DNA from 3 places in the Streptomyces liangshanensis genome. Region 2 is predicted to be linked to each of the others. Evidence: riboswitches for the same ligand, from Rfam matches in the RefSeq annotation. Region 2 holds a riboswitch; each other region holds the start of a gene.

Region 1 (7,171 bases), 4.1 Mb from region 2:
GGGCCGGGCAAAACACGCATGTGCCCGCAAAAGTCACCGAGAGTTTGACCCCAGGTTGTCGCGATCTCGTATGCGCTCGGCACCGGCCGCGAGGGGGTGTTCCCAACTCTACCGCGCTCAACCATAAAGAATGGCCCCCTCCGCTTCCTGTGCGGAGAGGGCCGTTCCGGACCGCGGAGGGGGCCGGGGACGCGGGCCGCGCGTCCCCGTGAGGGAGCGTCAGCAGCCGCCGGCGACCGCGGGGATGATCGAGATGCCGGCGCCCGCCGGGGTGGCCGTCTGGAGGCCCTGCTCGAACCGGACGTCGTCGTCGTTCACGTACACGTTGACGAAGCGGCGCAGCTTGCCGTCGTCGTCCAGGACGCGCGCGGAGATGCCCGGGTGGTTGGCCTCCAGGGACTGGATGACCTCGGAGAGGGTCTCGCCCTCCGCCGGGACCTCGGCCTGGCCACCGGTGTACGTACGGAGGATGGTGGGGATGCGGACCTTGACGCTCATGGTGGATGCCTTCCTGGGGTCGGTGGGTGTCAGTGGGCCAGGCCGGCGTCGCGGAACGCGTCCAGGCTGGGGCGGATCGTCGCCGTCGGTCCCGTGGTCGGGGCCACCGCGTCGAGCGTCTTGAGGCCGTCGCCGGTGTTCAGCACGACCGTCGTGAGCGCCGGGTCGAGCAGGCCGGCGTCGATGAGCTTCTTCGTCACGCCGACGGTCACGCCGCCCGCGGTCTCGGCGAAGATCCCCTCGGTGCGCGCCAGCAGCTTGATGGCGTCGACGATCTGCTCGTCGTTCACGTCGTCCACGGCGCCGCCGGTGCGGCGGGCGATGTCGAGGACGTACGGGCCGTCGGCGGGGTTGCCGATCGCCAGGGACTTGGCGATGGTGTTCGGCTTCTGGGGCCGTACGACGTCGTGGCCGGCCTTGAAGGCGGCGGAGACCGGGGAGCAGCCCTCGGCCTGGGCTCCGAAGATCTTGTACGGCTTGTCCTCGACGAGCCCCAGCTTGATGAGTTCCTGGAGGCCCTTGTCGATCTTCGTGAGCTGGGATCCGGAGGCGATCGGGATGACGAGCTGGTCGGGCAGCTCCCAGCCGAGCTGTTCGCAGATCTCGTACGCGAGCGTCTTGGAGCCTTCGCCGTAGTACGGGCGGAGGTTGACGTTCACGAAGCCCCAGCCCTCGCCGAGCGGGTCGCCGATGAGCTCGGAGCAGAAGCGGTTGACGTCGTCGTAGTTGCCCTCGATGCCGACGAGTTCACCGCCGTACACCGCGGCCATGACGACCTTGCCCTGCTCCAGGTCGTGCGGGATGAACACGCAGGAGCGGAAGCCGGCGCGGGCGGCGGCGGCGCCGACGGCGCCGGCCAGGTTGCCGGTGGAGGAGCAGGAGAGCGTGGTGAAGCCGAAGGCGCGGGCGGCCTCGACGGCGATGGCGACGACGCGGTCCTTGAAGGAGTGCGTCGGGTTGCCGGAGTCGTCCTTCACGTACAGGCCGCCGGTGACGCCGAGTTCACGGGCGAGGTTGTCGGCCTTGACGAGCTTCGTGAAGCCGGGGTTGATGTTGGGCTTGGTGGCCACGTCGGCGGGGACGGGCAGCAGCGGCGCGTAGCGCCAGATGTTGTCGGGGCCCTCGGCGATGCGCTTCTTCAGCTCTTCGGGGGAGCCGCTCGGCAGGTCGTACGCCACTTCGAGCGGCCCGAAACAGGACGCGCAGGCGAAGATCGGGCCGAGGTCGAAGCGCTCGCCGCATTCGCGGCACGAGAGGGCGGCGGCGGGTCCGAGGTCGACGGCACCGGGAGTGACACCGGGCGTGGGGACGGTCTGCACAGACATGGAGGCGAGGCCCTTTCCTCATCTTCCTCGCGACGTACTTCGCCGCAAGACGGAATTGGCACCTTCCCCACCATGACCTCGCGGTCGGCGGGAGGGTTGCCGGGGCTTCAACGGGCCGTTCCCTCTGCCCCTCTGGATGAGCGGTATGGCATCGGATCCGGGGTCGGTCCCGCGATCCGAGCGTTTGTCCACCGGATGACCCCCGACATGCGGTGGTCATTCGTGTTGTTCAAGACTGTAACCGAAGGAGCGGACCGTGGAGATAGTGGTCCGCACCGCGAGATGGATCACTTTCAGGGAGAACCGACCGTGCTGGAAGAGGTGGAGCGCTGGCTGACCAGGCGTTCCTGGTCCGTGGCCGACCGATCGCTCGACCGGCTCCTGGCGGCGAAGACCGCGCGCGGCACGACCGTCAGCGTGGTGCTGCCCGCGCTGGACGAGGAGAGCACGGTCGGCGCGATCGTGTCGGTGGTGCGGCGGGAGCTGATGGAGCGGGCGCCGCTGGTGGACGAGCTGGTGGTGATCGATTCCGGTTCGTCGGACGCCACGGCGAAGGTCGCGGCGGAGGCGGGCGCCCGGGTGGTGCACCGGGACGACATCCTGCCGCGGCTGCCCGCGCTGCCCGGGAAGGGCGAGGTGCTGTGGCGGTCGCTGCTGGTGACGGGCGGGGACGTGGTGTGCTTCGTGGACGCGGACCTGCGGGAGTTCTCGGCGGACTTCGTGACGGGGATCGTGGGGCCGCTGCTGACGGAGCCGGACGTGCAGCTGGTGAAGGCGATGTACGACAGGCCGCTGGGCTCTCGCGGCGCCCCCGGCGCTTCCGCCGGTCCTTCCGCCGGCCAGGGCGGGCGGGTGACGGAGCTGGTGGCGCGGCCGTTGCTGAACCTCCACTGGCCGCTGCTCGCGGGCTTCGTGCAGCCCCTGGGCGGGGAGTACGCGGCCCGGCGCACCCTGCTGGAGCGGCTGCCGTTCCCCGTCGGGTACGGCGTGGAGCTGGGGCTGCTGGTGGACGCGCTGCACACCGTGGGGCTGGACGCGCTGGGCCAGGTCGACGTCGGCACGCGGCTGCACCGGCACCAGGACGACCGGGCGCTGGGGCGGATGGCGGCGGCGATCTACCGTACGGCGCAGCTGCGCCTGTCCCGGTCGCACCTGGGGGCGCACCTGGTGCGGCCCGAGCTGACGCAGTTCGAGCGCGGTGAGAACGGCTTCGTACCGCGGACGTACGACGTGGACACGGAGGAGCGGCCGCCGATGCGGGAGATCGCGGAGTACACGGCCGGCCGCGCGGCGTAACCACCCCTTCCAGTCCTATTTACCTATATTGCGTCCTTATGGAGACCTCTCTGAGCATGTGGTTCCTCGCCGCGGCCCACAGCGGCGCCACCGCCGAGCGGCTGTGGCTGCTGGGCGGGATGGCGGTCGCGCTGACGGGGGCGGGGGTGGTCGCGCTGGCGGCGGCGCGAGGGCGCCGCGGCGACTGATCCCGTACGGCTCCCTTCACGGCTCCTCTCCGTACGTTTGAGCGTTTCCCGTACGGGCTAGATTTCGGCACATGGTTTCCGAGCAGGCCGCCCAGGTCCTCGTCGCGTCCAACCGCGGCCCCGTCTCGTACACGCTCCGCGACGACGGAGCGCTGGAGGCCCGGCGCGGCGGCGGCGGGCTGGTGTCCGGCCTCTCGGCCATCGGCCCCGACACGGACGCGGTATGGGTGTGCGCGGCCCTCGGCGACGGCGACCACGAGGCGGTACGGCGTACCGGCGGCCGGCTGGACCCGGAGGACACCGGCGGGCAGCGCGTACGGATGCTGGGCATCGCCCCCGACGTCTACGCCGGCGCGTACAACGGGGTGGCCAACTCCACGCTCTGGTTCGTCCACCACCTGCTCTACCAGACCCCGCTGGAGCCGTCCTTCGGCGCGGAGTTCCGGGCGCAGTGGGGGGCGTACGAGGCGTACAACCGCGCGTTCGCCGAAGCCCTCGCGGACGAGGCCGCCGACGGCGCGTCGGTCCTCGTCCAGGACTACCACCTGGCCCTGGTCCCCGGCATGCTCCGCGCCCTGCGCCCCGACCTGCGGATCGGCCACTTCTCGCACACCCCCTGGGCGCCGGTGGACTACTTCCGGCTGCTCCCCGACGACATCGCCCGCCAACTGCTGCGGGGCATCCTGGGCGCGGACCGCGCGGCGTTCCTGACCCACCGCTGGGCGGACGCCTTCACGGCCTGCTGCACGGAACTGCTGGGCGGCACGGGCAGCACCCGGATCGGCGTGCACGGCCTGGGCGCGGACGCGGACTTCCTGCGCGAACGGGCGCACCGCCCCGACGTGGGCGAGCGCATCGTGTCGCTGCGCGAGGAGATCGGCGGGACGGACCGGCGGACGATCGTCCGGGTGGACCGTACGGAACTGTCCAAGAACATCGTCCGCGGCCTCCTGGCGTACCGGCAGCTGCTCACCGACCACCCCGAGTGGCGCGAACGCGTGGTCCACGTGGCCTTCGCGTACCCCTCCCGCCAGGACCTGTCGGTCTACCGCGACTACACGGCCGAGGTCCAGCGCGTGGCGGACGCGATCAACCTGGACTTCGGCACGGACGGCTGGCTCCCGGTCGTCCTCCACGTCAAGGACGACTTCGCCCGCTCCCTGGCGGCGTACCGCCTGGCGGACGTGGCGCTGGTCAACCCGATCCGCGACGGCATGAACCTGGTCGCGAAGGAGATCCCCGTGGTCTCGGAGAACGGCTGCGTCCTGGTCCTGTCCCGCGAGGCGGGCGCGTACGAGGAACTGGGCGACGACGCGCTGGTGGTGAACCCGTACGACATCTCGGCGACGGCGACGGCCCTCCACGAGGCCCTGACGATGCCCCACGACGAACGCGCGGAACGCACGAAGCGCCTGGCGGCGGCGGCCACGGCGCTCCCCCCGTCCCAGTGGTTCCTGGACCAGCTGGAGGCGCTGCGGGGGTGAGGCGCCGGGGGGCGCGCTGGGGTGGGGTGCGCTGGGGCGCGTGGCGTTACGCGGGCACGCGTAGGCGCGGCCCGTGGGTCAGGTGGCGGAGACCGCCTCCGCCAGGGCCGCCAGGAAGTCGGCGACCGCGGCGGGGCCCGGGAGGGTGAGGTCGGATCTGGTGGACAGTTCCGGGACCTCCGTGCCGCTGCACACCAGGAGGCCCGGGTGGCCGTTCGCGCGCAGGGCGTCCACGGCCGTGTAGGCGGGGAGGTCGCCGAGGTCGTCGCCCGCGTACAGGATCGTCTCGGCGCCGGACTCGTCCACGTACCGGGTCAGTGCCACGCCCTTGTCCACGCCGGGCGGGCGTAGTTCCAGGACCATGCGGCCCGGCTCCAGGACCAGGCCGTGGCGGGTCGCGAGGCCGGCGAGCGGGGTGCGCAGGGCGTCGAAGGCCGCCTGGGGGTCGGTGGCCCTGCGGGTGTGGACCGCGAACGCCTGGCCCTTCTCCTCGATCCACGTGCCCTGGCCGAGGGCGAGGCCGTCGAGGAGGGCGGGGAGTTCGGCGCGGGCCGCGGCCACGCCGGGGTGCGGGTCGGGGGCGGTGACCGTGCCGGTGGCCGCGTCCCAGCGCTCGGCGCCGTAGTGGCCGAGGACCACGAGGCGCTCCAGGCCCGGCACGCCCGCGAAGCCGCCGAACCGCACGGCGACCTCGGCGGGCCGGCCGGTGATCACGACGATCGACGCGACGTGCGGGGCGAGGGCCGCGAGGGCGGGGAGGGCGCGGGGGTGGGCGCGGGCCTGTTCGGGGTCGGGGACGATGTCGGCGAGGGTGCCGTCGAAGTCGAGAGCGACCACGGCTTTGGCGGGGTGTGCGAGGAGCGCGGTGAGGCCGGCGGTGCCGGTGGTTGTGGTGGGGGTTGGCAGGGGGTTCTCGGGGCTGCCCATGCCCTTGACCCTATCGGCGCGGGTCACTGCTTGTCCTCAATCGCCGGACGGGCTTGATTTTGCCCGCTGCGGGCCGTCTTTCATCTGCGGGTTGTCGCCGGGGGTCGGGCAGGGGCCATGTCCTGCACTGCATGTTTTACGTCGCGCGCAACCACTTGTTGACTGCAACCCCCGTCACGCGACACAAAACACGCTCTACGTTCCGGACACGACCCCTGCCCGCCCCCCTTCCAGGCGCACGTCCAGACAAATCAAGCCCGTCCGGCGTTTGAGGACATCGGTGAGCCGCGCCCGCGCGACCGGCCGACGCACAAACCAAGCCCGTCCGGCGATTGAGGACTGGTCAGCGGCGGGCTCGGTGGGTGGTTCTCAGGCGGCGTAGGCGGTTGACCGTGACCGGGTCGTGGGCCGCGGCCCTGGGGTCGTCGAGGAGCGCGCCCAGCAGTTGGTAGTAGCGCGTCGGCGAGATCCCCAGGCCCTCCCGGATCGCCCGCTCCTTCGCCCCCGGCCCCGGCCAGCCGCGCCGCTCCATCGCGAGCACCGCCCTGTCCCGCTCCGAGAGCTCCGAAGAGGGCGAGGAAGGGGAGGGCGCGGCGTCTTCCGGGGCGGGGGGCGGCACTACTCCGCGGCCTCCGCCGTGACCGCGTCCCGCGCGATCGCGCCGAGCACCGTCGACGGATTCACGCCCGGCTCCACGGCCTTGCCGATGTTCTTCTTGATGCTCTCGCTCACCTTCGCCCACGACGTCTTGCCGACCGGCGGCAACTGCGACGTCGGCAGCGCGTCCTGGAACTTGCTCAGGTCCGCGTACCGCGGGTCCTTGGCCATCGCGTCGTTCGCGCTGTAGGTGACGGGCAGCAGGTCGTACTGGCCCACGAAGTCCAGCACGTTCTTGTCGCTGAACACGAAGTCCAGGAACTTCCCGGCCGCCTCACGGTGCCCCGGCTGCTTGAACGCCATCATCCAGTCGGCCACGCCCATCGAGGACTTGGACTTGCCGTTGATGCCGGGCAGCGGCACCATCCCGACCTTGACGCCGGCCTTCTCGGCCTCCTGCATCAGCGTCGGGTGGCCGTTCAGCATGCCGACCTTGCCGGCGTTGAACGCCGTGAACGCGGCCGCGCGGTCCAGCTTCCCCGGCGCGACGGGACCGGTCAGCCCGTCCCCGACCAGGTTCTTCTGGAGCCACTTGAAGGTCTCCACGTTCTGCGCCGAGTCGATGCTGTACGAGTCGTCGGCGGTCTCCGTGTAGCCGCCCCCGCCGCTCAGCAGCCACATCATCGTCTCGGCCTGGGCCTCCTCCGACCCCAGCGGCAGCGCGAACGGCGTGGTGACGCCCTCCGCCTTCAGCGCCTTGGCGTCCGACTCGATGTCGGCCCAGGTCTTCGGGGCGCTCAGGCCGGCCTCGTCGAAGAGCTTCTCGTTGTAGAACAGCAGCCGGGTGGAGGCGACG
Region 2 (7,171 bases):
GTCGACGTGGTGGTCGAAGCGGCCGGGCGCGGGATCGGTGAGGAAGACCCCGGTGTCCTGGTCGGCGGTGATCTCGTCGCCGCGCCAGGAGTCGAACAGCTCCCACGTGGCGGCGAGGAACTGCCGGGCGCGCAGGTAGCGGTCCTCCTGGGCCAGGAAGCCGCCGCGCCGGAAGTTCTGTCCGGTGAACTCGTCCCAGGAGGTGACCACGTTCCAGGCGGCCCGGCCCGCGGAGAGGTGGTCGAGCGTGGCGAACTGCCGGGCCACTTCGTACGGTTCGTTGAAGGTGGAGTTGATCGTCCCGGCGAGTCCGAGCTTGTCGGTGACGGCGGCCAGGGCGGTCAGGACGGTGAAGGTGTCGGGGCGGCCGACGACGTCGAGGTCGTAGATCTCCCCGTTCTGCTCGCGCAGCCGCAGCCCCTCGGCGAGGAACAGGAAGTCGAACTTGGCGCGCTCCGCCGTCCTGGCGAGGTGCACGAAGGAGCTGAAGTCGATCTGGCTGCCGGCGGCGGGGTCGCTCCACACCGTGCTGTTGTTCACGCCGGGGAAGTGGGCGGCGAGGTGGATCTGCTTGACGGGCTTGCTCATGCGGGGTGTGTCCTCACGTGTCTTCGGAGCTCTCTTCGGAGCGGGCGAGGCCGGGGCGCGCTCAGAGCGCGGCGTACCGGTTCGCGGGCCGGGGCAGGCCGAGCAGGCCGCGCAGGGTGGCCGCCTCGTAGGCGGTACGGAACGCTCCGCGCCGCTGGAGTTCCGGCACCAGGCCCCGGGTGATCCGCTCCAGGTCGTGCGGCAGGACGGCGGGCCGCAGGCGGAAGCCGGTCAGCCCGGCCTCCTGGCCTTCGAGGAGCAGGTCGGCCAGCTCGGCGGGCGTACCGGCGAAGACCCGGGCGTCGCTGGTGTACGGGGCGCCCGCGCGCTCCTCCAGGCGCGCCCTGCGGTCGGCGGCGGCGCCGGGTTCGTCGTCGAGAAGGACGACCAGGTCGCCGAAGACGTGGACCGTCTCGTCGGCGCGGCCCGCGGTGGCCTGCGCCGCCCGGATCCGGGCCAGGATCGCCCGGGTGTCGGCGGTGTCCTGCGGGGTGACGAAGCCGACGTCCGCGGAGGCCGCGACCAGGCGGAACGGTTCTTCACGGTGGGCGAGGGCGGTGACGACCGGCTGTCCCTGCGGCGGGCGCGGGGTGATGGAGGGGCCCTTGACGCTGAACCGCTCGCCCGTGAAGTCGATGTAGTGGAGCTTGTCGCGGTCGATGAACCGGCCGGTGGCGGCGTCGCGGATCTCGGCGTCGTCCTCCCAGCTGTCCCAGAGCCGGCGCAGCACCTCGACGTAGTCGCCCGCCTCGTCGAACAGCTCCTTGAGCGCGGCCAGGCCCGCGGGCGAGTCCAGCTCGTCGGGACGGAACCGGATCGCGGGCCTGCGGCCGAAGTGCGGGGCCTCGTCGGCGCGTCCGGACACCTTGACCTGGACGCCGGCCCGTCCGGTGCTGACGAAGTCCAGGGTGGCGACGGCCTTCGAGACGTGGAACGGCTCGGTGTGGGTGACGACGGCGGTGGGGATCAGCCCGATGTGCCGGGTCAGGGGCGCGACCCGGGCGGCGACCAGCAGGGCGTCGAGCCGGCCCCGTACCTGATCGGTACGGCCGTCGGGACCGGCGAAGGACGAGGACTGGAGGCTCAGGGAGTCCTCGATGGTCACGAAGTCCAGCAGGCCCCGCTCGGCCTCGGTCACCAGGTCGGTCCAGTACCGCGCGGTGAACAGTTCGCGGGGCCGGGCGCCCGGCTCGCGCCAGGCGGCGGGATGCCAGCCCGCCGCGTCGAGGGCGACGGCGAGATGGAGGGGTGAGGGTGCTGAAGGCATGGCGGTATCGCTTCCCGCTCGGAAATCTCGTGGATTCGAGGTCACGTGGACGCGGAACTCCCCTGGCCGGGAGAGCTCCTGGACATGCCGAGTGCCTTCCGCGCCGGGTCCGTTCCCGGGCGGAAGTGTCGGCGGACGTGCGTCGGAGGGCGCTGTACGTCGGGGCCGTGCGGCGGAGAAGGTGCCGCTACGGGGTGTGCCGCGGCGCGGCGTTCACGTGACCCGGACACAGGGCGCCGGCGACACGCTGGAGATCGATGTGGCGCCGGGAGAACATGCCGACGGCGCGGGGGTGGCTCGTGACGGCGAAGGCCGTACGCGTGCCGGAGCGTCCTCGCACTGCCTTCACCTCCGCCTCGACCGGTCGTGCCGGTCCGAGCTCTCGCGCTTGCGCTGCCGTCATTGGCTCCGCCGGGTCGTCACCTGGAGCACCCCGCCGCGTCAGGAGGGTTGCCGGTCAGCAAACCCAGGGCTTGTCGCTGACTCTCATAACCTGCGTGAACGGTAACTCCGCACCGGCGTCCGGCACAATCCCCACTCGACGCGCCCGCGTGCCGGGCGACTTGTAACGGGAAGATCATCGGGACGCTGCGCCGGATTGCCGAATCGTGACGGCGTACGGACAGAACGTAACGCCCCATGTCGGGGTCATGTCATCTCCCGGAAACCGTTGTCCCGCCGGACCGGGCCGGTGCATCGTCACTGGGCGGCGTACGAACACCCGTACCCCACACCCCACTTGAGGCGCGCACACCAGCTCGCGCCACTGACGCGAAGGACCCCCCATGTCAGCAGTGCGTACGAACAAGCGGCGCTTCGCCACCGCGATCGCCACCGCGGCGACCGTGGTCGCGATCATCGGAGCGGGCACGGCCCTGCCGGCCCAGGCCGCCCCGGCCGAAGGCAGAGTCCTGCACGCCGGCGCCGCCGACGCCGTCAGCGGCAGCTACATCGTCACGCTCAAGAAGACGGCCGGTTTCTCGGCGCGGGCCACCCAGGGCAAGCAGCTCATCGCCGAGTACGGCGGCAAGGTGAAGCGGACGTACTCCTCCGCGCTCAACGGGTACGCCGCCACGCTCAGCGGCACCGAGGCGGCGCGGCTGGCCGCGGACCCCGCCGTCGAGTCGGTCGAGCAGGACCAGAAGGTCTACGCGACGGCCACGCAGACCAACGCCCCCTGGGGCCTGGACCGCATCGACCAGGCGAACCTCCCGCTGAACGGCACGTACACCTACCCGGATTCCGCGGGCGCCAACACGACCGTCTACGTCCTGGACACGGGCGTGCGCATCACCCACCAGCAGATCGCGGGCCGCGCCTCCTACGGATACGACTTCATCGACAACGACGCCACCGCGCAGGACGGTTACGGCCACGGCACGCACGTCGCCACCACCGTCGCGGGCTCCACCTACGGCGTGGCCAAGAAGGCGAAGATCGTCGCGGTCCGGGTCCTCGGCAACGACGGTTCCGGCACCACGGCCGGCGTCATCGCGGGCGTGGACTGGATCACCGCCAACCACGTGGCGTCCTCCGTCGCGAACGCCTCGCTCGGCGGCGGCGTCAGCACCGCCCTCGACAACGCGGTGAAGAACTCGATCGCCTCGGGCGTGACGTGGGCCGTCGCGGCGGGCAACGCCAACGTGCCGGCCACCAACTCCTCCCCCGCCCGGGTGCCCGCCGCCCTCACGGTCGGCGCCACCACCAGGACGGACGCGAGGGCCTCGTACTCCAACTACGGCTCGGCCGTGGACATCTTCGCCCCCGGCTCCGCGATCACGGCGGGCTGGAACTCCTCCGACACCGCCACCTACACCGGTGACGGCACCTCGTTCGCCGCCCCGCACGTCGCGGGCGCGGCCGCGATCTACCTGACCAACCACCCGGGCGCCTCGCCGGCGACCGTGGCCGCCGCGCTGGTGAACGGCGCGACGTCCAACGTCCTGACCGGCATAGGCACGGGCTCGCCGAACAAGCTCCTCCGGCTCGTCCCGTAACACCTGTCATCCCCGCGGCACCACCCGTAACGCCCGGCGGACACCGCCGACACGTGTGAGTCCCGCCGCCCGGACCCCGGGCGGCGGGACTTCGGCGCGCGGCGCGCGGGCGGCACGACGCCCCGGACGGAACCTACTCGCTGCTCCCCCGCCCGCTGGACGCCTCGTGCGTCGCCCGGGTGAGCGTCGGCGGCCGCGGCTGGAGTTCGCCGTCCAGGTACAGGTCGACCCGCTCGTTGTAGAAGGCGACCAGCCCGGCGATCGGCGTGAGCTGACGCGTCGGGAAGTCGTACGCCCACACCACGTCGTCGTGGACACCCGCGGGGGTCTCGACCGACCAGTAGCCGCTCGTCTTCCCCTTGTACGGGCAGGAGGTCACCGTGTCCGTGGGCAGCAGGAGGGTGAAGTCGACGTTCAGCCGGTCGAGGTAGTAGCGGGTGGGCAGGCCCGTCTCGAACACCATGACGGAGGAGTCCGCCTCGGCCAGCACGACCCCGTCCAGCTCGACCCGGATCTCACGCCCGGAGCGCAGGGCGTCGACCCGGGTGTACGGGCTCCTCGGGTGGACGAAGACCTGCTCGTCCTCCTCGTACCACGCGTCGAGCGCCTCCCACCGGAACCTGACCGTCCCCTCCAGGCCCTCCGACGCCCCCTCCGCCCACAGCCACCCCGCGTCGGGCACCACGGTCTCCCCCGCCTTCAGCCCCTGGCGGCGCGCGGGACCGGGGGCGAGCTTGAGTACGCGGTCCTCGTCCACCAGCTCGCAGTCGACCAGGTCGGCGACGGGGACCGAGTACTGCGGATAGCCGGGCCACTCCCACACGTACCGCGCCCGCAGGGTGTCCACGACGGCGCGCCCGCCCAGGAAGCCCCGGATGCGCCGGGGAACCGGCTCGACGTGGCCCGCCGGTGTGATCATCTTTGGCTGGTTCGGCACCGATTCGGTCATGATCCCCATTGTCCACCGGGGCCCGACCGCCCGCATCCGTCAGGCCGTGTGCAGGGTCAGCCCGTACCGGCTCAGCACCGGATTGATCGGCTGGTAGAACGACTGGCCGCCGCTGGTGCAGTTGCCCGAACCGCCCGAGGTGATGCCCTGGGCCTGGTCGCCGCTGATGTACGAGCCTCCCGAGTCACCGCCCTCGACGCAGACGCTCGTCCCGGTCATCGCGTACACCGCGCCCTGGCTGTAGTTGACGGTGATGTTCTTGCCCTGGATGACACCGCAGCGCCAGTGTGTCGTGGAGCCCGACCGGCAGATCGACGCGCCGACCGGCGCCTCGTTGGAGCCCCGGACCAGCTGGTCGGAGACCGTGCCCCAGCCGAGGACCACCGGGACGGTCCACCAGCCGCTGCCGACGTTCACCCACGCGTAGTCGTTGCCGGGGAACGTCGATCCCTGGAAGTTGCCGATGTACGAGCGGTCCCAGCCGTACACCGCGGCGCCCGTGCCGCCGCAGTGACCGGCCGTCACGAACCCGCCGTACACGGAGAAGCCGATGGAACAGCGGACGTTGCCGGTGTAGTACGGGTCGCCGCCGACCGTGCCCGCGGCCGTCGTACGGGGCGCCTCGGCGGTCTCCTCGACCGTGACGGGCCCGGTCGTGAGCGCCTTCGCGACAAAGGCGCGGACATCGTTGTCGTCCGCGTGCTCGGCGACCACGTTCACGACGACCCGGTTGGTCCTGGGGTCGACCTGCCAGCTGCTGACACCGGCCGGCGCGGAGAGCGCGTCGATCCGCTTCTTCGCCGCGTCGAGCTGCCGCTCGCTGTGGCGCACCAGGCGGACGGCCGCCCCGGTGGCCCGTACGGCGGCGGCCTTCCCGTCACCGGCGAGCGCGACGGTCAGGATGCCGTCGGCCGGGTCGAACCACGAGCCTCCGTAGGAGGATCCCGCCGCGCGGCGCGCCCGCGCGTCGACGGCCGTCGCCGTCCTCTCGGCGGCGAGGCGCGCGGTGGCCTGTTCCTCCGTCAGCCCGAGGTCCTTGCGGAGCGCGGACAGCAGACCCGCGGAGGCGGGAGCCTCGGCGGCGGGCGCGGACGGGGCGGCGGGGGCGGCGGCGGCCGGGGCGAGCCCGGCCGCCGACCAGGCGCCGAGCAGGAGGAGGGCGGACAGGCCGGTACGTAGGACGGTGTGACGTCGCATGGGAGGTGGCCCTTCTGTGTTCCAGAGATGTGGGGGTGGAACAGCAGGCGTCTGAGAGCGCTCTCAGGCGTGCCAGGCGGAGCCTAGTGGAGGTTCATGGTCAGGTCCATGCCAAGTTCAGGACTCGACCGATCCGGTCGCTTTCCCGCCGGGCGCTCGTCGTCGCCGTACGCTCACGCCCCGCCCGTCCGCGCCCTCCCGGCCCGCTCGCTCCCCCGCCCCCCGCCGCTCACTCCTCGCCCGCTCACCCTCGCTCCTCGCCCGCTCACTCCCCGGCGTGCGGGCGGAGCGGGTCGACCGAGCGCAGGGAGCCGTTCGCCAGCGTCACGATCGCACCGCCCGTCCGCATCGGAACCACCCCCTGCTGCATCCCCGAGGTGCTCGTCCCCATCGCGGCCGTCTGCCAGCGCTTGCGCCCCGTCCGCAGGTCGAGCGCCACCAACCGCCCGGTGTAGCTGGACAGGTAGAGCGCGCCCTCCCGCTCGGACGCCGTCGGCGGTCCCAGCAGGTCCACGCCGGTCTCCCGGCTCCACACCTGGTCACCGGTGCGCGGATCGACCATCGTGACCCGCCCGGTCTCCTGGACGAACACGACGTGGCGGCCCACCGCCGACGGCCTGCCCTCGGGACGCGAGGGCAGCTTCACCGTCCGCTTCCCGCCCGTACGGACGTCGACGTCCACGACGGAGGTGTACGCCGCCTCCGGGCCGCCCGCCGTCATCAGGAGGCGCAGGACGCCGCCCACGATGCCCGTCGAGTGGGTGACCCCCTTCACCTCGGCCACCTGCTCCGGCGTGCCCTTCGCCGGGTCCAGCCGCAGCAACGTCGTCCGCCGGCCGTCGGGGCCCACCGAGCACAGGGCGTACGGCACGTCGCCGGACACCAGGGGCTCGCAGTCCGCCCCTTCGGGCACCGGGGTCGACCACAGCCGGTCGCCGGTCGCGGCGTCACGCGCCACGAGCGAACCGGCGTAGAAGTCGTCGTGGGTCAGCACCGCGTCACCGAAGAACAGGGCCGCCCGGTTGGCCACCCGTTTCGTCCAGAGGAGTTTCCCGGATTCCCGCTCCAGGACGATCAGGTCGGCCCGCAACCCGTCGCCCGAGGCCGGTCCGACCACGAGCACCTGCCCCGACCGTACGTCGATCGCGCCGGGCGACCCCACGCCGGTGTACG
Region 3 (7,171 bases), 5.5 Mb from region 2:
GTTCCTTCGCTGCCACCCCGAATGGGTGATCGACCGCGCGAAGGTTCGAGGCCTGACCCTAGTGACCTTCCCGTGATCAGTTCAAATCCTCACGGGAAAAATCTCGGCCACGAGGGGCATAATTTACCGACACCACACAGGCAGTAATGGACATTTGACGCTGCGGTGGCCACAAGAGATGCCAATTCGGTCATTGGTCGCACGAGTTGACTAGCTGCGCGAAAGCCGCTTCAGCAACAAGGCGGACGCGACCGGCCGGGCTCCCGCCTTCGCCACCCCGTCCGCGACCTCACGGTCGGTGGAGACCACCACGACGGGCCGCCCCGGCGGCTCCGCGCGCACGAGCTGGCGGATCAGCTCGTCCGCCGTGATCCCGGGCTTGGAGAACAGCACCCGTACCCCGCGCGGCGGCGCGAGCAGCACCGGCGCCGCCAGCTCCGCCCCGTCGAAGACACACGTCATCTCGGCGCCCGACTGCGCCGCCAGCATGGCGAGCCCGCCCAGCAGCCGCAGCCGCTGCTTCTCCAGCGGCATCGTCGGATAGCCGGTCTTCGTGACGTTGTACCCGTCCACGATCAGGTGCGCCTGCGGCAGCGCCAGCAACTGGTCGAGCAGCGCCGGGTCCATGTCGGACAACGCCCGCGCCGCCACGTCCTTGGGGGACATCCGGCCCGGCTCCACGGCGTCGACCGAGTCCGCCGGCCGGGTGGTGGCGGGCGGCAGCGCCAGCTCGCGGCGCAGCCCCTGCGCCGACTCCAGGACCGTGTCCAGCAGCAGCCGCAGCCGCATGTCCTCTATCGACCGGCCCTCGCGCGCGGCCCTGCGGCTCGACTCGACCGTGGACTCGGCCTCGGCCAGCCGCGCCCTGATCCGCCGGGTCTCGCTCTCGGCGGCCGACACCTGCGCGGCGGCCTCCGCCTTGAGCGCCTCGGACTCGGCGGTCGTACGGCGCAGGGCGGCCTCGCCCCGCTTGACGTCGCTCTGGGCGCTGCGCAGCTTGCGGTGGAGGGACTCGGTCTCCTTGCGGGCCGCCTCCAGCTCCGTACGCAGCCGTTCGTTCTCGCTCTTCGTCAGCGCCCTGGCGACGGCCAGCTCCTCGCGCAGCCGCTCCAGCTCGCGCCTGGCCTCCTCGCCCGCGCGCTCGGCGTCGGCCCGCTGGGCCTCCTCGCCGGCGGCCGCCACCAACTTCACCCATCCGGGGGGCCGCAGCACGTACGCGGCGGCGGCCACGTCGACGGGATCGGCGGCGGCGGGGGGCGAGCCGGACTCCAGCGCGGAGGACAGCTCGGGCTGCGACTGGGTGATCCGCTCCCCGATCCGCTGCCGGAAGAGGGGGTCGCTCTCCAGCGCCGCTGCCATCGCGTTGCCCGCGAACTTGGCACGCCTGTTCGGGGTGAAGCGGGCGTACTGGCGCAGCTGCGGCGGGAGTTCGGTGACGGTCAGCCCGCCGAAGGCGTCCGAGACCAGCGCGACGACACGGCGTCTCACCCCGTCAGGGAGCGGACGGTCGAGCGCCTCGGCGGCGTCACCGCCGGCCGCGGCACCGCTGTCCGGCTGCTCCACGATCCGTCACCCCACTACCCTCGGGCGGTTCCCTCAGGAACCGGCGCCCGGCCTGTCGACCAGTTCGATCTGGTCCACCGCGTTGCACCAACGGCAGCGCACGGACTCGATGGTCTCACTGACCACCTCACGCTCCTCCACCGTCGGCTCGCCCGCCAGGTCCAGATGGACGTACTCCACGACCCTCGACGACCGGGTCACGTCGAAACGCGTGAGATTGCCGCACAGCGTGCAGCGCCACCGGGTGGCGGCCGTCGGCCGGGGAACCGTCGTCATCGTGCCGTCCTTGTATGTCGGGGTGGGGCAGTCGGTGCGCCGTCGAACCGTGGATGTCCGCCCGTAACCCTACGGCCTCCCGGGTACCCCATGGTCCGGCGAGGCATTCCCGCCCGATGACTCCCGGTACGCCATGCTCTGTCCGTGATCAATCGGCGTACGGCGAACGACGGCCCCGTGGTGACGTACGGACTGATCGCGCTCTGCGTGCTGACGTTCCTGGTGAGCCCCCTGTCGGGCTTCACCATGGCGTACGGCCGGGGCGAGGCGCTCCTCGGGGCGCAGAGCGCGTACTTCGAACGCTGGGGTGTCATCCCCGCCCAGCTGACGCACCACCCGACCCTCTGGTCCCTGCTGACCCCGCTGACCGCGCTCTTCGTCCACGGCAGCTGGCTGCACCTGCTGGGGAACATGCTCTTCCTCTACGTCTTCGGGGCGATGACGGAGGAGCGGATGGGGCGAGTGCACTTCGCGCTGTTCTACCTCGCCGCCGGGTACGTCGCGCTGTTCGGGTACGCGATCGCCAACGCGGGCTCGGAGCAGACCCTGGTGGGGGCGTCGGGCGCGATCTCGGCGGTGCTCGGCGCGTTCCTCCGGCTGTTCCCCCGGGCCCGGGTCACCAGCCTCTTCCCGTTCCTCCTCTTCCTGCCGCTGCGCTTCCCCGCCTGGATCGTGCTGGTCTTCTGGTTCGTCCTCCAGTGGGTGGCCGCGCGGCACGCCGGATCTGGGCCCGGGGTGGCGTATCTCGCCCACCTGGTGGGCTTCGCGGTGGGCTTCTGCTACGCCTGGGGCCGTTACCGGCGGAGCGATAGGGTGGAGGTCAAAGCCGTGGCCACCGAGGGAGAGCGTCAACCGTGATCACCGCGATCGTGCTCATCAAGACCAGCGTCGACCGGATCCCCGAGATCGCCGAGTCGATCGCCGCGCTGGACAGCGTCAGCGAGGTCTTCTCGGTCACCGGCACCTACGACCTGATCGCCATGGTGCGGGTCGCCAGGCACGACGACCTGGCGGACGTCATCCCCGGCTCGATCAGCAAGATCGAGGGCGTCGAGGCGACGGACACGCACGTCGCGTTCCGTACGTACTCCCAGCACGACCTGGAGGCGGCCTTCGCGATCGGGCTCGACGCGTAGGGCCGCCTCCTGGGGTGCGGGGTCTGCGGGGTCTGCGAGGCCCGCCGGTACGGGGGCCGGGGCGCCGGGCCTGTCGGTACGGACGCCCGGTCCCCGCCCGCGGGGGTCAGACCGTCTCGCCGTCCCGGTCCGGGACGCAGCGGCCCTCCTCGGTGCGGTAGCTCCACCGGGCGCCCTCGCGCACCAGCTCCCGCACCGCGCCGACGAACCGGTCCACGTGCTCGTCCGGCGTTCCCGCGCCGAAGCTCACCCGGATGGCGTTGAGCGAGCGCTCGCCCGGCTCCGCCTCCGGGGCGCCGCACTCCCCCGGGTCCTGCGGGTCGCTGCCGAGCAGCGTGCGGACCAGCGGGTGGGCGCAGAACAGGCCGTCCCTCACCCCGATGCCGTACTCCGCGGAGAGCGCCGCGGCGAAGTGCGAGCTGTTCCAGCCCTCCACCACGAACGAGAGCACGCCGACCCGCGGGGCGTCGTCCCCGAACAGGGACAGCACGCGCACCTCGGGCACGTCGGCGAGTCCCGCCCGCACCCGGGCGACGAGCCGCTGCTCCCGGGCGACGAGCGTGTCGAACCCGGCCTCCTGGAGCGCCTTGCACGCCGAGGCGATCGCGTACACGCCGATGACGTTGGGCGAGCCGGCCTCGTGCCGGGCGGCCGTGGTGTGCCACTCGACGTCCACCCCGCCGTCCGTCCGCCGGGCGACCTTGCGGCTGGCGCCGCCGCCCGCGAGGTACGGCTCCGCCTCCCGCAGCCAGTCGGCCCGGCCCGCGAGGACGCCGGAGCCGAACGGCGCGTAGAGCTTGTGCCCGGAGAAGGCGACCCAGTCGACGTCCAGTTCCGCGATGTCGACGGGGTGGTGCGGGGCGAGCTGCGCCGCGTCGAGGACGATCCGGGCGCCGTGCCGGTGGGCGGCGGCGGCCAGCTCCCGTACGGGCCAGATCTCGCCGGTGACGTTGGACGCGCCGGTGACGCAGACCAGGGCGGGGCCCGGCTCCCGGCCGGCGAGGGCCCGGTCGAGCGTGGCGACGGCCTCGCCGGGGGTGCGGGGCGCGTTCAGGTACGTCACCCGGGCGTCGCGCCAGGGCAGCAGCGAGGCGTGGTGCTCGGTCTCGAAGACGAAGACCTGGCAGTCGGCGGGGACCACGGCGGCCAGCAGGTTGAGCGAGTCGGTGGTCGAGCGGGTGAAGACGACCTGGTCGCCGGGGCGGCAGCCGAGGAACTCCGCGACGGTGGCGCGGCTGTTCTCGAACAGGTCCGTGGACAGCTGGGAGAGGTAGCCGGCGCCGCGGTGCACGCTGCCGTAGTACGGGGCGTAGGCGGCGACGTCGTCCCAGACCCGCTGGAGCGCGGGGGCGCTGGCCGCGTAGTCGAGGGCGGCGTAGGTGACCTCGCCGCCGGTGACGAGCGGGACGGTCACGTCGCGCCCGAGCACGGGCAGCGGCGCCGCACAGGCGGGGTCCTCGGTGGTGGCGGTGGTGGTGCTGGTGGCGGACGACGGCGTGGCGGCGGCGTTCGGGTATGCGGACATGACGAGATCTCCCCGGCAGGACGGAACGGCTTCAAGGACCCACGGAGGCGGCGGGCGCCGCGGCGGACGTGGGGATGCCTCCACGCACGGGGATCCGTACGGAGGCGTGTTGAAGAAGGGCGTACGCCCTATCGCATTCGCTTGCTCACGAGACTGCTCCCTCGAGGACCTGGACCCCAAGAAAGCCAGGGGTCCGCGCTTGCCGTAGACCTCGCTGCCTACGGCCTGGTCTTCACCCGGGGCACCCCGCCACGGACGGAGGGTTGCCGGACAGCGAGCCGGGGCCTAAATCGCTGTCACTCATGACCTTGTCGACGAGCTTGACACAGACGGGCAGACGCCTCAAGTCCGCGTCCGGGATGTGGAACGGAGGTGGGAACGGGAACGGCGGGGCGCGGCCCGTGGCCACGCCCCGCCGCCGCGCACCGCTACCGGTGCGACGCCTCGACCCACCGGGCGAGGGCCCGGCCCGCCGCGCCCGAGTCCACCGACTCGGCCGCGCGCGCCATGCCGGCCGCCAACTGGAGCTCCAGCGTGTCATCCGTCGGGTCCAGCGCGACCAGCGCCGCCGCCGCGTTCAGGAGCACCGCGTCCCGTACCGGACCGGTCTCGCCGGCCAGCAGCCGGCGCGCCACGTCCGCGTTGTACGACGCGTCCGCGCCCCGCAGCGCCTCCACCGGCACCAGCGCCAGGCCCAGGTCACGCGGGTCGAAGGGCACCTCGCCGACCTTCCCGTCGCGCACGACCCACACCCGCGACGTCGCGGTCGTGGTCAGCTCGTCGAGCCCGTCGTCGCCCCGGAAGACCAGCGCCGAACTGCCGCGCTCGGCCAGCACCCCCGCCACGATGGGCGCCATCCGCGCGTCGGCCACGCCGACGGCCTGGGACCGTACCCGGGCCGGGTTGGTCAGCGGCCCGAGGATGTTGAACGTGGTCTGCGCGCCCAACTCCCGGCGCGCCTTGGCCGCGTACCGCAGCGCGGGGTGGAACTTCACCGCGAAGCAGAAGGTGATCCCCGCCTCCTCCGCCACCTCGACGACCCGCCGCGGGGTCAGCTCCAGGTTGACGCCGAGCTTCTCCAGGACGTCGGAGGAGCCGCTCGCGGACGACGCGGCGCGGTTGCCGTGCTTGACGACCTTGGCGCCGGTGCCCGCGACGACGATCGCCGCCATCGTGGAGATGTTGACCGTCTTGGCGAGGTCGCCGCCGGTCCCCACGATGTCGACCGTACGGCCGGGCACCTCGATGGTGTTGGCGTGGGCGTACATCGCGCGGACCAGCCCGGAGACCTCCTCGACGGTCTCGCCCTTCGCCCGCAGGGCCACGGCGAACCCGGCGATCTGCGCGTCGGTGGCCTCGCCCTCCATGATCCGGTCCATCGCCCAGGCGGTGTCGTCGGTGCTCAGGTCCTCGCCGCGCAGCAGGGGGTTGAGGACGCCCGGCCAGGTACGGGCCGCCACGGTGTCGCCTCCGACGGGGGTAACAGCGCTCATGCTCGCTCCTGGGGGTGTCAGTCAACGGTCCCGGCCTGCCGCCAGGCCCGCCACCAAGCCTATCGGCGGACCCGGTCCCGGCGGGCCGCGTGACCGGACTGCGGACCGGCCGGTGTCGGGGCGACGCCGAGGGCCCCGGCCGGTCTCCGGGGAAGGAGACCGGGCCGGGGCCCTCGGTGGTGACGACCCTGGGGCCGGTGGGATCAGTGGTGGCCGTGGCCGCTCGTGATCTCCTTGTACTCCTCGGCGGTGGGCTTGGGGATCTGCGTGTTCTCCCCGTAGAAGCTCTTGCTGAGCTTCACCCGTGCCTTCTCGACCGGCGAGACCTTCCGCTCGACACCGTTCTCGTCGACCGTCGGGCCGAGCTCGGCCGGCTTCGGCTGCTCGTGCGCGGTGAGCTTGTACAGGTCGCCCTGCTCCAGCGGCGTGTGGACCTCGACGAACTCACCGTGCGGCAGCCGCTTGATGAGCCCGGACTCGCGTCCGTGCAGCACCTTCTCGGCGTCCCGGCGCTGGAGGCCGAGGCAGAACCGCTTGGTGACGACGAAGGTGACCACCGGGACGACGAAGAACCCGACCCGGACGAACCAGGTGATCGTGTTGATCGACAGGTGGAAGTGCGTGGCCCAGATGTCGTTGCCACCGCCGACGAGCAGGACGAAGTACCACGACAGCCAGGCGACACCGAAGGCCGTGCGGGTCGGCGCGTTGCGCGGCCGGTCCGCGATGTGGTGCTCGCGGTCGTCGTTGGTGACCCAGGCCTCGATGAACGGGTAGACCGCGATCGCGACGAGCACCAGCGGGAAGATGATCAGCGGGATGAACACACCCAGGACCAGGGTGTGGCCCCAGAAGTTGATCTCCCAGCCGGGCATGAACCGGATGAGCCCCTCGGAGAAGCCCATGTACCAGTCGGGCTGCGCGCCGGTGGAGACCTGGTCGGGCCGGTAGGGGCCGATGGCCCAGATCGGGTTGATCGTGGCGATCGCCGCGACAACCGAGATCACACCGAAGACCAGGAAGAAGAAACCGCCGGCCTTCGCCATGTAGATCGGCAGCAGCGGCATGCCGACGACGTTCTTCTCCGTACGGCCCGGACCCGCGAACTGGGTGTGCTTGTGCACGAACACCAGGATCAGGTGGCCGGCCACCAGGCCCAGCATCAGCCCGGGCAGCAG

Evidence for each region. A riboswitch is a leader RNA that binds a small molecule or an ion and turns the genes downstream of it on or off. The one in region 2 is predicted to bind S-adenosylmethionine.
Region 1: it holds a riboswitch for S-adenosylmethionine, as region 2 does, so the genes downstream of both, thrC (threonine synthase) here and HA039_RS01645 (putative leader peptide) in region 2, are expected to answer to the same signal.
Region 3: it holds a riboswitch for S-adenosylmethionine, as region 2 does, so the genes downstream of both, HA039_RS25370 (aminotransferase class V-fold PLP-dependent enzyme) here and HA039_RS01645 (putative leader peptide) in region 2, are expected to answer to the same signal.

The regions. Positions count from the first base shown of each region.
Region 1 is NZ_CP050177.1:4,456,005-4,463,175, reverse strand. It holds gene HA039_RS19365 (ubiquitin-like small modifier protein 1) at 220-498, opposite strand; gene thrC (threonine synthase) at 528-1,823, opposite strand; SAM riboswitch class I at 1,839-1,966, opposite strand; gene HA039_RS19355 (glucosyl-3-phosphoglycerate synthase) at 2,133-3,119, shown strand; gene HA039_RS19350 (hypothetical protein) at 3,158-3,307, shown strand; gene HA039_RS19345 (alpha,alpha-trehalose-phosphate synthase (UDP-forming)) at 3,379-4,791, shown strand; gene otsB (trehalose-phosphatase) at 4,870-5,718, opposite strand; gene HA039_RS19335 (DUF3263 domain-containing protein) at 6,062-6,337, opposite strand; gene HA039_RS19330 (ABC transporter substrate-binding protein) at 6,337-7,171, opposite strand, start outside.
Region 2 is NZ_CP050177.1:367,130-374,300, forward strand. It holds gene HA039_RS01635 (NtaA/DmoA family FMN-dependent monooxygenase) at 1-588, opposite strand, end outside; gene HA039_RS01640 (LLM class flavin-dependent oxidoreductase) at 650-1,855, opposite strand; gene HA039_RS01645 (putative leader peptide) at 2,043-2,195, opposite strand; SAM riboswitch class IV at 2,235-2,349, opposite strand; gene HA039_RS34300 (S8 family peptidase) at 2,641-3,852, shown strand; gene HA039_RS01655 (DUF427 domain-containing protein) at 3,986-4,801, opposite strand; gene HA039_RS01660 (S1 family peptidase) at 4,841-5,998, opposite strand; gene HA039_RS33725 (outer membrane protein assembly factor BamB family protein) at 6,264-7,171, opposite strand, start outside.
Region 3 is NZ_CP050177.1:5,847,763-5,854,933, reverse strand. It holds gene HA039_RS25390 (NYN domain-containing protein) at 211-1,563, opposite strand; gene HA039_RS25385 (hypothetical protein) at 1,597-1,839, opposite strand; gene HA039_RS25380 (rhomboid family intramembrane serine protease) at 2,020-2,697, shown strand; gene HA039_RS25375 (Lrp/AsnC family transcriptional regulator) at 2,694-2,975, shown strand; gene HA039_RS25370 (aminotransferase class V-fold PLP-dependent enzyme) at 3,082-4,500, opposite strand; SAM riboswitch class IV at 4,691-4,808, opposite strand; gene trpD (anthranilate phosphoribosyltransferase) at 4,929-5,993, opposite strand; gene qcrB (cytochrome bc1 complex cytochrome b subunit) at 6,197-7,171, opposite strand, start outside.